One region of the Colwellia sp. RE-S-Sl-9 genome, then DNA from elsewhere that is predicted to be linked to it. Evidence: predicted binding sites of a transcription regulator. Region 1 holds the regulator's gene; each other region holds the start of a gene.
The links. Region 1 encodes sigma-54, which starts transcription at its own class of promoters, with help from an activator protein. Its sites were predicted from a motif close to GTTGGCACGNNNNTNGNNT; they were not measured.
Positions count from the first base shown of each region.

Region 2: ACM9HF_RS08320 (FimV/HubP family polar landmark protein) is a predicted target of sigma-54. The motif match lies at 1,731-1,749, and genes of this name have one in related genera.
Region 3: ACM9HF_RS13880 (DUF1328 family protein) is a predicted target of sigma-54. The motif match lies at 2,110-2,128, and genes of this name have one in related genera.

Region 1 covers NZ_CP182631.1:2,749,612-2,753,884, reverse strand. Annotated here, with positions in the region: gene rapZ (RNase adapter RapZ) at 1-832, opposite strand, end outside; gene ptsN (PTS IIA-like nitrogen regulatory protein PtsN) at 860-1,315, opposite strand; gene hpf (ribosome hibernation promoting factor) at 1,345-1,632, opposite strand; gene rpoN (RNA polymerase factor sigma-54) at 1,666-3,108, opposite strand; gene lptB (LPS export ABC transporter ATP-binding protein) at 3,186-3,917, opposite strand; gene lptA (lipopolysaccharide transport periplasmic protein LptA) at 3,921-4,273, opposite strand, start outside.
Region 2 covers NZ_CP182631.1:1,950,365-1,954,637, forward strand. Annotated here, with positions in the region: gene ACM9HF_RS08320 (FimV/HubP family polar landmark protein) at 1-1,667, opposite strand, end outside; gene ACM9HF_RS08325 (aspartate-semialdehyde dehydrogenase) at 1,946-2,965, opposite strand; gene ACM9HF_RS08330 (4-phosphoerythronate dehydrogenase) at 2,989-4,107, opposite strand.
Region 3 covers NZ_CP182631.1:3,195,017-3,199,289, forward strand. Annotated here, with positions in the region: gene ACM9HF_RS13860 (OmpA family protein) at 1-150, opposite strand, end outside; gene ACM9HF_RS13865 (YqaA family protein) at 364-948, opposite strand; gene ACM9HF_RS13870 (hypothetical protein) at 1,009-1,470, opposite strand; gene ACM9HF_RS13875 (hypothetical protein) at 1,578-1,826, opposite strand; gene ACM9HF_RS13880 (DUF1328 family protein) at 1,887-2,063, opposite strand; gene ACM9HF_RS13885 (response regulator) at 2,260-4,266, opposite strand.

The sequences.
Region 1 (4,273 bases):
CTCTGTGTCGTGATTGAACATCTTCGCGTTCTTTTCTTAAATTATTTGCTAGAAGCTCAGCTATGTAGACTGAACGGTGCTTTCCGCCAGTACAGCCAATAGCAATGGTAACATAACTTCGGTTGTTACGTTCTAAGTGAGGTAACCAGGTCATCATAAAACTATTAATCTGCCATATAAATTTAGTGACTATGGGTTGGCTTGATAAATAGTCTTTTACCGGTTGATCTAATCCTGTATAGGCTTTTAATTCTTTATCCCAAAAGGGATTAGGAAGAAAGCGTGCATCAAACACATAATCAGCATCTTGCGGTACGCCATGCTTAAAACCAAATGATTCAAATACAACCACCATAGAGCCAGACTTTTTACCCAAAATACGCTCTCTTACTAAATCTGCAAGTTGGTGAGGCGATAGTTGGCTGGTATTAATGTATAAACCTGTACGGGTAGATATTGGTTCTAATAATTTTTTTTCCAAGGCGATAGCCTGATCGAGAGCTATATTTTGCTTAATGAGAGGATGTAACCTTCTTGTTTCACTGAATCGTCTAATTAAATCACTGTCATCAGCATCTAGGTATAAAATATTTAAATCAACAGTACTAGGGAGATAGTCTAATATTTCAGAAACATCTTGAGGGTTGTTAGGTAAATTACGTACGTCAATGCTCACTGCGACATTTTCATAATCATTGATAACGGTATGTGTTAGTGCCGGTAGTAAATTAACTGGAATATTGTCGACACAATAATAACCTAGATCTTCTAACACTCTTAATGCGACAGACTTTCCTGAACCAGAACGTCCACTTACTATGATTAACTTCATTGAACTGTTCGTTCCTTTTTATAACGACTAATTTCTATTTTCTTGAATAAGATTATACAAAGCTTCATTGCTTTGGCATTTACGCACTTGTTTTGCTATTTGCTTATCACTGAATAGCTTAGCAATACTCTGCAAAGTGGTTAAATGTTCTTTACAAGCGTCTTCGGGAACGAATAACGCAATAAAAATATCAACAGGCTTGTTGTCGATTGCGTCAAAATCTACAGGTATATCGGTAGTTACAATAATTGCTACAACTGATTTTGCATTAGGTAAACGACCATGAGGAATAGCAATACCGTTGCCTATTCCTGTTGATCCTAGTTTTTCTCTTGCGATTAGGCTTTCGAGTAATTCGTATGCACTATGTTCAACAATTTTATCTGCTGCTATGGTACAAATTTTATCGAGAACGCGCTTTTTGCTAGAGCCAGATACTGCACAAAATGTGCAATCTGGCATTAAGATATCTTGCAAAGTCATAATTACTACTAAAGCCTGTTTTTTATAGGTTAATGGTGGGTTGTTTTGCCTTTGTGTTTTAATATTTGACGATCTAGTTTATCGATTAAAGCGTCAATTGAGGCATACATATCATGGTTTTCTGCTGTAGCATGTACTTCTGTTCCCTTTAAATGAACAGTAGATTCAGCTATTTGATTTGATTTTTCAATGGTTAACACAACATGAACATTATTGATCTGATCAAAATGACGTTCTAATTTTGAAAATTTCGTATTAACGTATTCGCGTAAAGAGTTTGTGATTTCTACATGATGACCAGTTAAATTGATTTGCATAAGTTAAACCCTCTTTTAGTGATATTTGAAAAATTAAATTAAACTTTTTCGTTGGTTTGATGGTGGAATGGACAACGATTCTCTATATTTTGCTACGGTTCGACGAGCCACTTGTATACCTTGCTCGGCGAGTATTTCTGCCATTTTATTATCACTTAATGGTTTGGCAGGAATTTCTGCGGCGACAAGTTTTTTGATAAGCTCTCTGATTGCTGTTGAGGAGCAATCGCCACCATTTTCGGTACTAACATGGCTGGAGAAGAAGTATTTAAGTTCAAATATACCTCTTGGTGTATGCATATATTTTTGTGTTGTTACACGTGAAATAGTAGATTCATGCATTTCAACGGCTTCGGCTATATCGTTTAAAACCATAGGTCGCATAGATTCAGGGCCATGCTCAAAAAAGCCTTGCTGGCGCTGAACAATACAATTAGACACTTTTAATAGTGTATCGTTTGTTGACTTCATGGTACGTGTCATTGCTGCATATTGTTGGTTAACAGACAACTTAGGCGCGGTATCTGGATTTAACTCAACAACCCAACGACCATTTTTCTTTTCAACGGATACGTCAGGAATAACATATTGATCGTCACTTTTAACTACGCTGTCACCAGGACGAGGATCTAATGATTGAATTAAGCGAAGGACTTCACGTAATTGATCTTCTTTTAAGCGTGTTTTACGCATTAACTGACGATAATCTCTACTACCTAGTAGATCGATATAATCTTTAACAACTTGCTTGGCTTCTTTTAACCAAGGCGTTGTTAGTTCAAATTGATTCAGTTGAATCAATAAACAATCAGAGACTGAACGAGCCCCTACACCTACAGGATCAAATACGTTAATTCTTTTTAGTACTGCTTGTATTTCATCGAGTTCAACACCTTCAATGCCAACACAGTCTAAAATATCTTCACAGGAAACGGTTAAATATCCAGATTCATCTATGGCTTCAATAATCGCTATTGCAATGGTTTTGTCTGTGTCACTAAAAGGTGTTAATTCCATTTGCCATAAAAGGTGATCTTGCAGCGAGTCTTTAGTTTCGCCTTGGTAGGTATAATCTTCAGAAGGAGAGCTAATGCTACCTGTGTTTGATACGCCAGCACTGTAGCTTTCGTCCCACGTAGTATCCATGTTTAACTCTTCAGGAATATCTGTGTTTCCCATGGCTTCTGTGGTTGTCATTTCATCTATAGTTGGGGAAGAGTCTTCAGTGCCGTCTGTTTTTTTTGAATCTATTTCTTTTGTCGCATTTGCGGAAAATGCATCTTCTAAATTATTGACTGATTCATCTTGGGTATTAGAAGGACTTTCATCAACTTCTAGCAAAGGATTACTCTCCAATGCCTCTTGAATTTCTTGTTGTAAATCCAACGTAGAGAGTTGCAACAGCTTGATGGCTTGTTGTAACTGCGGTGTCATCGTTAGATGTTGTCCGATACGGAGTTGTAAAGAAGGGCGCATCTACGTATTTTTTATCCTATTCATTAATAATACAAAACGATAAAACAATATAAATATTGTTGACTGCTTATAGATAACTATAGCGTAAATTGTTCACCAAGGTATACATCTCTTACATGCTGATTGGAAAGTATTTCTTCAGAGGTCCCTTCAGCGATCAGTTCACCATGACTTACAATATACGCATGCTCGCAAACATCGAGTGTTTCTCGAACATTATGGTCTGTAATTAATATACCTATACCACGTTGCTTTAAGTGAATAATAATTTTTTTTATGTCGCCAACAGAAATAGGATCTACGCCGGCAAACGGTTCATCTAATAATATAAATTTTGGGTCTGCGGCAAGTGCTCTGGCTATTTCGACTCTGCGGCGTTCACCACCAGATAAGCTCATACCTAAATTATCTTTAATATGACCAATATTAAATTCTTCCAATAAGTGCTCTAATCTTTCTTCTCGTTCGATTTCATTAAGGCCTTTTTGAGTTTGTAAGATGGCCATAATGTTATCGTATACACTTAGCTTTCTAAAAATTGAAGCTTCTTGTGGCAGATATCCAATACCTTTTCTAGCGCGTTCGTGCATAGGTAATAAGGTGACGTCTTCATCGTTAAGAACAATAGAGCCTTCATCGTTAGGAACAAGGCCGACTATCATATAAAAAGAAGTGGTTTTTCCTGCACCATTAGGCCCTAGTAAACCTACGATTTGACCAGCGTTGACCTTTAACCCTACATTTTTTACAACCTTACGACCTTTGTAAGATTTAGCTAAACCTTTTGCGATTAACGTTGAGGTAGTCATGACTTATTGAATGTCCTGAGATAAAGTGGGTTTTGTTTTTTCTTTGGGCTGAATAACTGTTTTTACTTTATCGTTTTTATTACTTTCAGCATTTACGTATTCTGTTTCTGAGTTATAGGTAATTTTACTACCGCTTACTTCGCTACCATCTTGTTTCAGTAACGCTTGCCCAGATATGGTTACGGTATTTAAAGACGGTTCATATCTGATTTCATTAGCTTGAAGATTAATAGGTTTACCGTCTTCTAATGTTTGTTCAAAGGTTGCAGGCTTACCTTTTGCTATATAGGTTTTTTCACCTGTTGTTGTGTCTGTAAGTACTTGCACTAAATCAGCTTTGATGATCAATGTACCTT
Region 2 (4,273 bases), 800 kb from region 1:
GCTGGCTCAGGGCTTGGCTCTGGCTCTGAAACTGACGCCATTAATGCGTCTATGTCGTCTGGATCAGTTAGGTCGCCCGACATATCTTCTTCTGGCTCTGGTGTTGCTTCTGGTTCAGGGCTTGACTCTGGCGCAGAAACTGACGCCATTAATGCGTCTATGTCGTCTGGATCTGTTAAATCGCCCGACATATCTTCTTCTGACTCTGGTGCTGCTGGCTCAGGGCTTGGATCTGGCTCTGAAACTGACGCCATTAGCCCATCTATGTCGTCTGGATCAGTTAGGTCGCCCGACATATCTTCTTCTGGCTCTGGTGCTGCTTCTGGTTCAGGTTCTGGACTAACAGAGAAATCTTCTAGTTCATCAGTCCCCCCCAGTAGATCATCAATACTATCTTCCTCAGGTTCATCTTCTTTGGAAGACTCTAGAGGATCGTCATCATCAAAACCCGCTAATAAAGCATCTAAATCGTCTTGCCCTAATTCGCCGCCTTCAAGCACTTCTCCAGCTAACGAGATATCTTCTAAGTCATCTATTTCATCATCTAAATGTATTACATCATCGTTAGATAAATCATCAGAAAACAAGTCATCATCACCATCTTCAGCTAAATCGATAGCAAGCTCATCATCTAAAGATAATTCGTCATCTAATGAAAGCTCATCATCCAACGTTAGCTCATCTTCAACTTTTTCCTCAACTGGAGGTTTTTCTTCAGTTTTAACTTCAGCTGGCGGCTCTACTTCTTTGGCAATAACTTTTTCTTCTTCAGGCTCATCTTTTGATTTTCTTTTAAGTAGAAACCAAATAATGCTCCCAACGAGTAAGCCCATGAATATGGCAGAAAGAGTAATATAAAACCAAGCGCTTGCTAAAATTTTTGATATTAAGGTATTATTTTTTTCTTTATTTTCTTGCTCAAGACGTAAGGCTTTTTCTTCTGCAGCATTGGCTTTGTCTATTAAGGCTTGTTGCAAAGCTAACATGTCATCCATTTGAAGCTTAATTTCTTTACTTTTAGCAACTTCATCTTGCATAACATCTAGTTGCTCATTAAATGAAGAAAGTTTATTTCTTAATCCTTCGTTTTCTTTAAGTAAGGCTTGTAAACCGTCAATAGAGTCAAGAACATCTTGTTGAATGGTTGATAAACGTTGAGTTTGATCGTTTCCGAAGGTTTGCAGCTGTTCGTTTATTTCTACTTTAGCAGCATCTAAATCTTTCTTTTTAACTGATAATTCTTCTGGTTTAATAACTTTTTTAGGTTTCGATTTAACAACTTTCTTTTCCCAGTTTTTATCATCATTACTAGATTTTTTTTGAGCGGCTTCTTTATCTACTGATCGCATTTCATCAATAGAAGGAATTTTTAGATAAGCACCTGTAACGAGGTGATTGAAATTATTGTCAACAAACGCTTGGGGGTTGCGCATGTATAAAGACTGCATCACTTGATAAACAGATAAACTGTTTTCAGGCCTTACTTTTAAAGCTATGTTCCATAAAGTATCTTGCGCAGTAATAGGACCATATTGCTCATATCGAAAAACATCTGACGATTTTGGCCCTTTAATACGTATACCTGCTTCTTCAGCCGCAACTGTAGAAGCAGTGAAAACAGTAAACATAATAATCTGCCACAGGCACAGACGTAAAAATTGTTGCATTACAACATTCCTATTTATTATTAATGGAGCCAATAACTTGTCACATAAAGATCAGATAAAACAAAGCAAAGTTTATTCCAACTCATTACATAATACTAGGGGCTGCTCTTTAACTGCCCAGAAATTGCTATAGGGGTATCTAATTTTATCTTTACTATATCGGTAATTTCTTGTTTTTCTATAGTTTTATTTAAGAAATGTAGCATTATTCTCATAAAAAAACCCACTATTAGAAGCTAATAATGGGTTTAAGGTATATCCGATGATAAATTATTAAATTAAGATAAGTGATCTTTTATTAATAGTTCGGCAATTTGAATACTGTTTGTTGCAGCACCTTTACGCGTATTGTCGGCAACAATCCACATGTTTATGCCGCAGTTGTGGCTAATATCTTCACGTACACGACCAACAAATGTAGCATCTTTACCGCTAGCTTCGCCAATTTGAGTTGGGAAGTCTTCATCGTTACGACAAAGTACAACACCTTCAGCTTTTTCTAATAAGTCTTTAACTTCTTCAGCTGAAATAGGTGAGTTAGTTTCAATATGAAGCGCTTCACCATGCCCAAAAAACACTGGAACACGAACAGCAGTAGGATTAACTAGAATATTGTCGTCGCCGAAAATTTTCTTAGTTTCCCAAACCATTTTCATTTCTTCTTTGGTGTAGCCATTTTCTAAAAACACGTCAATTTGTGGAATAACGTTAAACGCTATTTGACGAGAGAAGTTTTTAGACTCAACAGGCTTACCACTTAACAAATCAGCTGTTTGTTTAGCTAACTCGTCCATTGATTCTTTACCGCCACCTGATACAGATTGGTATGTACACACGTTAATACGTGAGATACCCACTGCGTCTTGAATGGGTTTTAATGCAACTAACATTTGAATAGTTGAACAGTTAGGATTAGCAATAATATTACGGTTACGGTATTCACCTAATGCTTGAGGGTTAACTTCAGGCACAATTAGTGGAATATCGTCTTCGTAACGAAACTCTGATGTGTTATCGATTACAATACAACCTGCTTCGCCAGCGATTGGTGCAAATTTAGCTGAGGTAGCGCCACCTGCTGAAAAGAAACCAATTTGTGCTTGGCTAAAGTCAAAGTTATCTGCATTTAAAACTTCAATACTTTCACCTTTAAATTCAATAAATTCACCAGCAGAGCGTGCACTTGCTAATGGGTATAATTTATTAATTGGAAAGTCTCGTTGTTCAAGAATTTCAATAATGGTTTTGCCTACTAAGCCTGTTGCGCCAAGTACGCAAACATCAAATTTCTGTGCCATGGTCCTCTCTCTTTTTTAATTAACTATTTGCTAAAGCCAAGACGATGCGGCACATCTTCATTGGCTTGATGATTCATAGAAACGGTAACTGCCGAAAACTCCCTGCGAGCAGGGTATGTTTTTCGAATGTGATCGAATCCTTTGGTGTTTATTTGCTGGCGAAATATTCCATCATCGCGCCTTACATCGTAAACCATTTTTACTAGCTGGTTTAGTAATATTTCATCAAAGTCTTGTTTTATTTCAACCGCGTTAATTGACGCACTAGGTAATAAGTCTTTAAGTACTTTTTCTACGGGAATATTGAGCTGTTTACATAATGCCTGATAGAGCATTTCTGTGCCACGAGCTTTTCCTTCTAAGCTATAACCAGCAATGTGTGCGCTGGCTATTTCTGCATATTCAATTAACGGATGTAGTAAGTTAGGTTCGCCTTCCCACACATCGAGTATTAATTTAGTTTTCATACCATTTTGTTTAAGAGACAGTAATGCTTTATTGTCTATAACTTCACCACGACAAGCATTTATTAATATTTGCTCATCTGTTAACTGACTTAAGCGATCTGAATTTAATAAATGATAGGTTGGATGCTCGCCGGTTTCTGTAAGCGGTACGTGAAGAGAAATCACATCACAAGCTAGCGCTTCATCTAAGGATACAAAGTTTCTCGTATCATTTGGGTTATCAGCTAACACAGGATCACACATTACATAATTAATACCTAATGCGGTAAGCTTTTCGCTTAACCGAGTACCTGTATTTCCTGCGCCTACAATGCCAACATTAAGTGAAAACAAATCAATTAAATAACGTTCACTCATTACAACTAATGCACTTAACACATATTCAGCCACTGAAATTGCGTTACAACCAGGAGCTGAAGTAAAAAATACATCACGACTTTTTAAATAAGCTTGATCGATGTGATCAACGCCTATAGTTGCAGTACCTACAAATTGCAGTGATTTATTATTAGCCAGTAAAGCTTCATTAACTTTCGTAATAGAGCGCACTAATAAAATATCAGCATTTTCTACCATATCAGCAGTTAGTTCACGCCCTGCAAAGGGGTAAAGAATACCTAAATCGCCAAAAAATTCTTTGGCGAAAGGCATGTTTTCATCGTGGTATATATTCATAATACTTTAAAATGGAATATTTTAGTGTAATAACACTATTTTACCCTACAAAACAAAAAACCACTAAAGCTATCTTTAGTGGTTTTAAATTTAATTACTATTACACTTGTTTATTTGTAACTAGCGTATGTTATTACACCTTAACTTTCTGAACGATGTTGCGTTC
Region 3 (4,273 bases), 450 kb from region 1:
TTGTTGCCAATCTATTGAGCTTTCTTTAGCGGTACTTGATTTAATATAGTCGCCAAAAACACCTAATTCCCATGTTTTATCAATAGTTTCTTCTGCCATTGCTGAAGTACTTATTATTGCTGTTAAAAGAGATATTTTAAAAAATTTCATATGAATTCCTTGTATGAATTAAAAATTACTCTATGTATAAAGCAAATCACAGGCCAATTAATAAATCCTTATTATTCAATTTGTTATCTGTTTTTGTGTGTTTTGTTTTAAATAGAAAATTGTAAAAAAAACAGGGTGTAGGTAAATTTTACAATTACAGTGAAGTTTGATTATCAGGTATTTTTTCCGTAGTGAGTAAGTTTAAACAACTTATTAAAAAAAACTATTTACACCCCACATAGCTAAAATGATCATCGTTAAAACAATCATTGTTTTGGTTTTATGCTTACGGATGAGTTTTTCTGCTTTATCACCCGCGTAATAAACGATTATGGCTAAACCGAAATAACGAATAGAGCGGGCAATTGTTGCGGCAATTAAAAAAAGTGTCAGTGAATATTTAGTAGCACCGGCAGCAAGCATAGCGATTTGAAATGGAACAGGAACAATGCCTAAAGTTATTACAAACCAGAAGCCTTGGTTTTCCATTTTTTGCTTGACGCCTTCAAACTGTTCTGACGTTGAAAAAGTATTAATAATCCAATCACCCACGGCATCAAATAGATAATAACCTAAGGCATAACCAAATAAAGCGCCAATAATACAACCCAGTGTTGCCATAAGTGCAATAAGCCATAGTTTTTCACGGCGTGCTTGCATTAAAGGCACTAAAATAGCTTCTAGCGGAATGGGGACTATAGTTGATTCTAAAAAAGATGCTACGGTAAGGCTACTGAGCATATGTTTAGATTTAATGAATTTTTTGGTCTTTTTTTTAAGCTTTTTTTGAATAGACATAACCCTTCCTTCGTATACCTGTTATCAATAAATAGGCTGAAAACTTTAAAGTTAAGTGTTTTAGTTAGGCTTGCGGGTTAGGTGTAAAAAGAGCCCTAATGCGGTTAACAAAAGTGCCGTGGAAGTTATTATGGCTACTGGGTAGTATAGGTTACCTGCAAGATCTAGCTGGCTATATTTTATTACCATTATTAATCCTTCAAGCGATAAAGCAACGCATACCATACCTATAAATCTAGGCAATGTTCTTCTTAATACGGTAATCGCGTCATCTTCTTTTTTATCTGGCGTATTATTTACATATTCTTTATTTATCACGAGAGCGAGTTCAAATACCGCTAATCCAATGACTCCAGTATTTATACTACTTAAAAACATTTCCATAATATCGGAGCCGTTCAATATAGCCGTAGATATATTAATCACTAAAGAGAATAAAATGGCTGCAGCTAACCCTAAAAATATAAAGGTGAATAGGGTGGCAAAAGTGTTTTTAATAAGTAGGCTGACTGTATTGTTCATGAGTTATATTCCTGTTACTGATCAGGTGTTTGGTATGAACAGTGTGTTTTTAATGAAAAACACACTATGACCTAAAGGTGATAGTGTGTTTTAGGATGAAGCTAAAATTAACAGTCTTGATCTTTAGCTTTTAAACCTTCTTTTACATTTTCACAAGCATCTTCAATCGCGTTACCTGCATCTGTTGCAGCGTCTTTAATTGAGTCGCCTGCATCAGAGGCTGCATTTTTAGCGTCTAAAACTACTTCATCAACTTTTTCACCTGCTGTTTCTGCTTTTTGCTCTGTACAAGCACTTAAACCTAAAGCCGCGATAATTGTTAATAATAGTAATGATTTGTTTTTGTTAATAGTCATAGTCATTCTCCGTTAAAAAATAAATGTGTTTATGTTTAATATATTCAGTTAATACGTTACTTAAGCTTTTGGTGCTTTACCTCGTATAGCATTGGAAATTAATGAGATAACCAACAATACGACAAAAATAAAAAATATAATTTTTGCTACACCAGCTGCTGCTCCTGCGATGCCGCCAAAACCAAAGATAGCTGCAATAATTGCTATAACAAAAAAGGTTAATGCCCAACCTAACATATGTTTCTCCTTTTAGATTTGTTAATAAGTGTTTTCAATAATGATAATGCGAGAGTTATGCCAATGGTTAAGTTGTTGTTTTTTTAGCTGTTTTTGTTTTTATTTTGACGTGGCGTGAATATATAAAAGTAAACTTTACAGGGTGAAAATGTATAATTTTCACAATTGAGGTTTATTGGTGAATGAAGGGGGAGTTTTAAGTTATTTGTTTAAGCATAGTTAAGTTGATGGGTTTAAGCAGTGCTTGATCAATTGAAAATTCGGTTAGTACGTCTTGGCTGATTGCGTTGCCACTAATAATGGTGATTTTACTGTTAGGTGAGAGTATGCGTAATTGTTTAGACAAGGCTAAACCATTAGCGTCGGGTAGGTTTATATCTAATAATATTTGGTCGTATTGGTGGTTAGATAGCCCTTCGTTTTGTGTTAAAAGTGTTGTTGCTTCTGCTGCGCTGTGGGCAATACTTGCTTCAATATTTAAGTTATTAAGGAGTAAGGCGGTAACTTGTGCGGCGTCTTTATCGTCTTCAATAATTAAAAAATGTGTTGAGGGCGATGCGGCGTTTTCTGTTGCATTAGATACATTGTTTATCGGTTGTTCAAGCGATTTTATTTGCACTCTTGCATTTTTATTATTCGCTAAGCTTTGTGTTAACGATTGATATAAAACGTGTTTATCTATCGGTTTTGCAACTACGTCGTTAAAACCTAAGCTTTTCAGTTCTTGATGTACGCCTTTCATTGTTGCTGCTGTAACGGCAACTATTTGTGTGGTTATGCCCATTTCTCTTAGTTTTAAAATAGTACGTTTACCATCTAAAACAGGCATATGAATATCCATAAGTATGCTGTTAAAAGGGTTACCTTGTTCTTGAGCTTCTAAAATTTTAGTGATGGCATGTTCGCCATTAACGGCAAACGAGGTTTTTAAACCAAACGATCGGCAAATAAAACCAATAAGATTTCGAATATCTTTTAAGTCGTCAACAATTAATACGTGTCCGGTAATTTGAGGGAAGTTTTCTGTTGTGGCTTGTGAGTGTATTCGGTTAAAAGATAAAGGCGCAACGGTGGTATGAGATATATCGCCTAACTCAAGGGTAATAATAAATTTGCTGCCAACATTTTCTGTTGATTCTACCTCTATTGTTCCATCCATTTGTTTTAATAGTTCACAACAAATAGCTAAACCTAAGCCGGCTCCTTCTTCGTTACGTGAAACAATATCTTCCACTTGTTCAAAAGGTTTAAATATTGTGGCAAGTAAATGTGTAGGAATACCAATACCTGTATCGGTAATTGTAAAATGTAAGGTGTTTTTATTGTTGCTACGCTCTAACCATATATCTACAGTAACTGAACCTTTGTCGGTAAATTTTATAGCGTTATGGATAAGGTTAATAAACACTTGTCTTAATCGTATTGCATCAGCATTAATGTGTAGCGGTAGTGGTGTTTTAGCATTTATTTTTAGTACGATACCTTTATCTTGAGCGGTTACTGACATTAAGGCGTACAAGTCAATAATGAAGTTGTCTAATGCGATATGGGTGTAGTTGAGTTCAAGCTTATCGGCGGCAATTTTTGAAAGGTCGAGTACGTTATTTAATAAACCTAATAAATGTTTGCCATTGTCTAAAATAGTGCTTAATTCAGCATGAATATGGCTGTTTTCTTTATTGAATAATAAGAGCTCGGTATAGCCTAAAATAGAGGTTAATGGTGTACGTAGCTCATGACTAAGATGGGCAACAAATTTGTCTTTAGAACGACTACGGGTTTCGGCTTTAATACGCTCTAAGCGTTCGTTTTCAATTTCTTTTCGAGACAGTGCATAGCGAATAGCACGATGAAAACGTGTGGTGTTAAGCTCTGATTTTACAACGTAATCAACAGCCCCAGCATCTAGGGCGTCGTTATCAAGTTGATTGTCGGATTGGCCGGTTAACATAATGATAGGTATGGTACAGCCGGCATTAATCGCTTGTTTTAGTACCGACAAACCATTAATTGAGCCTAATTGATAGTCAAGTAGGCAGATGTCGTGCTTATTTTGTTTAAGTAACTCTAGCGCTTCAACGGAGCTGTCAGTCCATTGAATATCAAATTGATAGGTTGAAACTTGTTGAAGATAATCACTGGTTAATAGGTAATCGTCTTCGTCATCTTCTACTAACAATACGCTTTTTATTGGGTTATTCATAACTGAT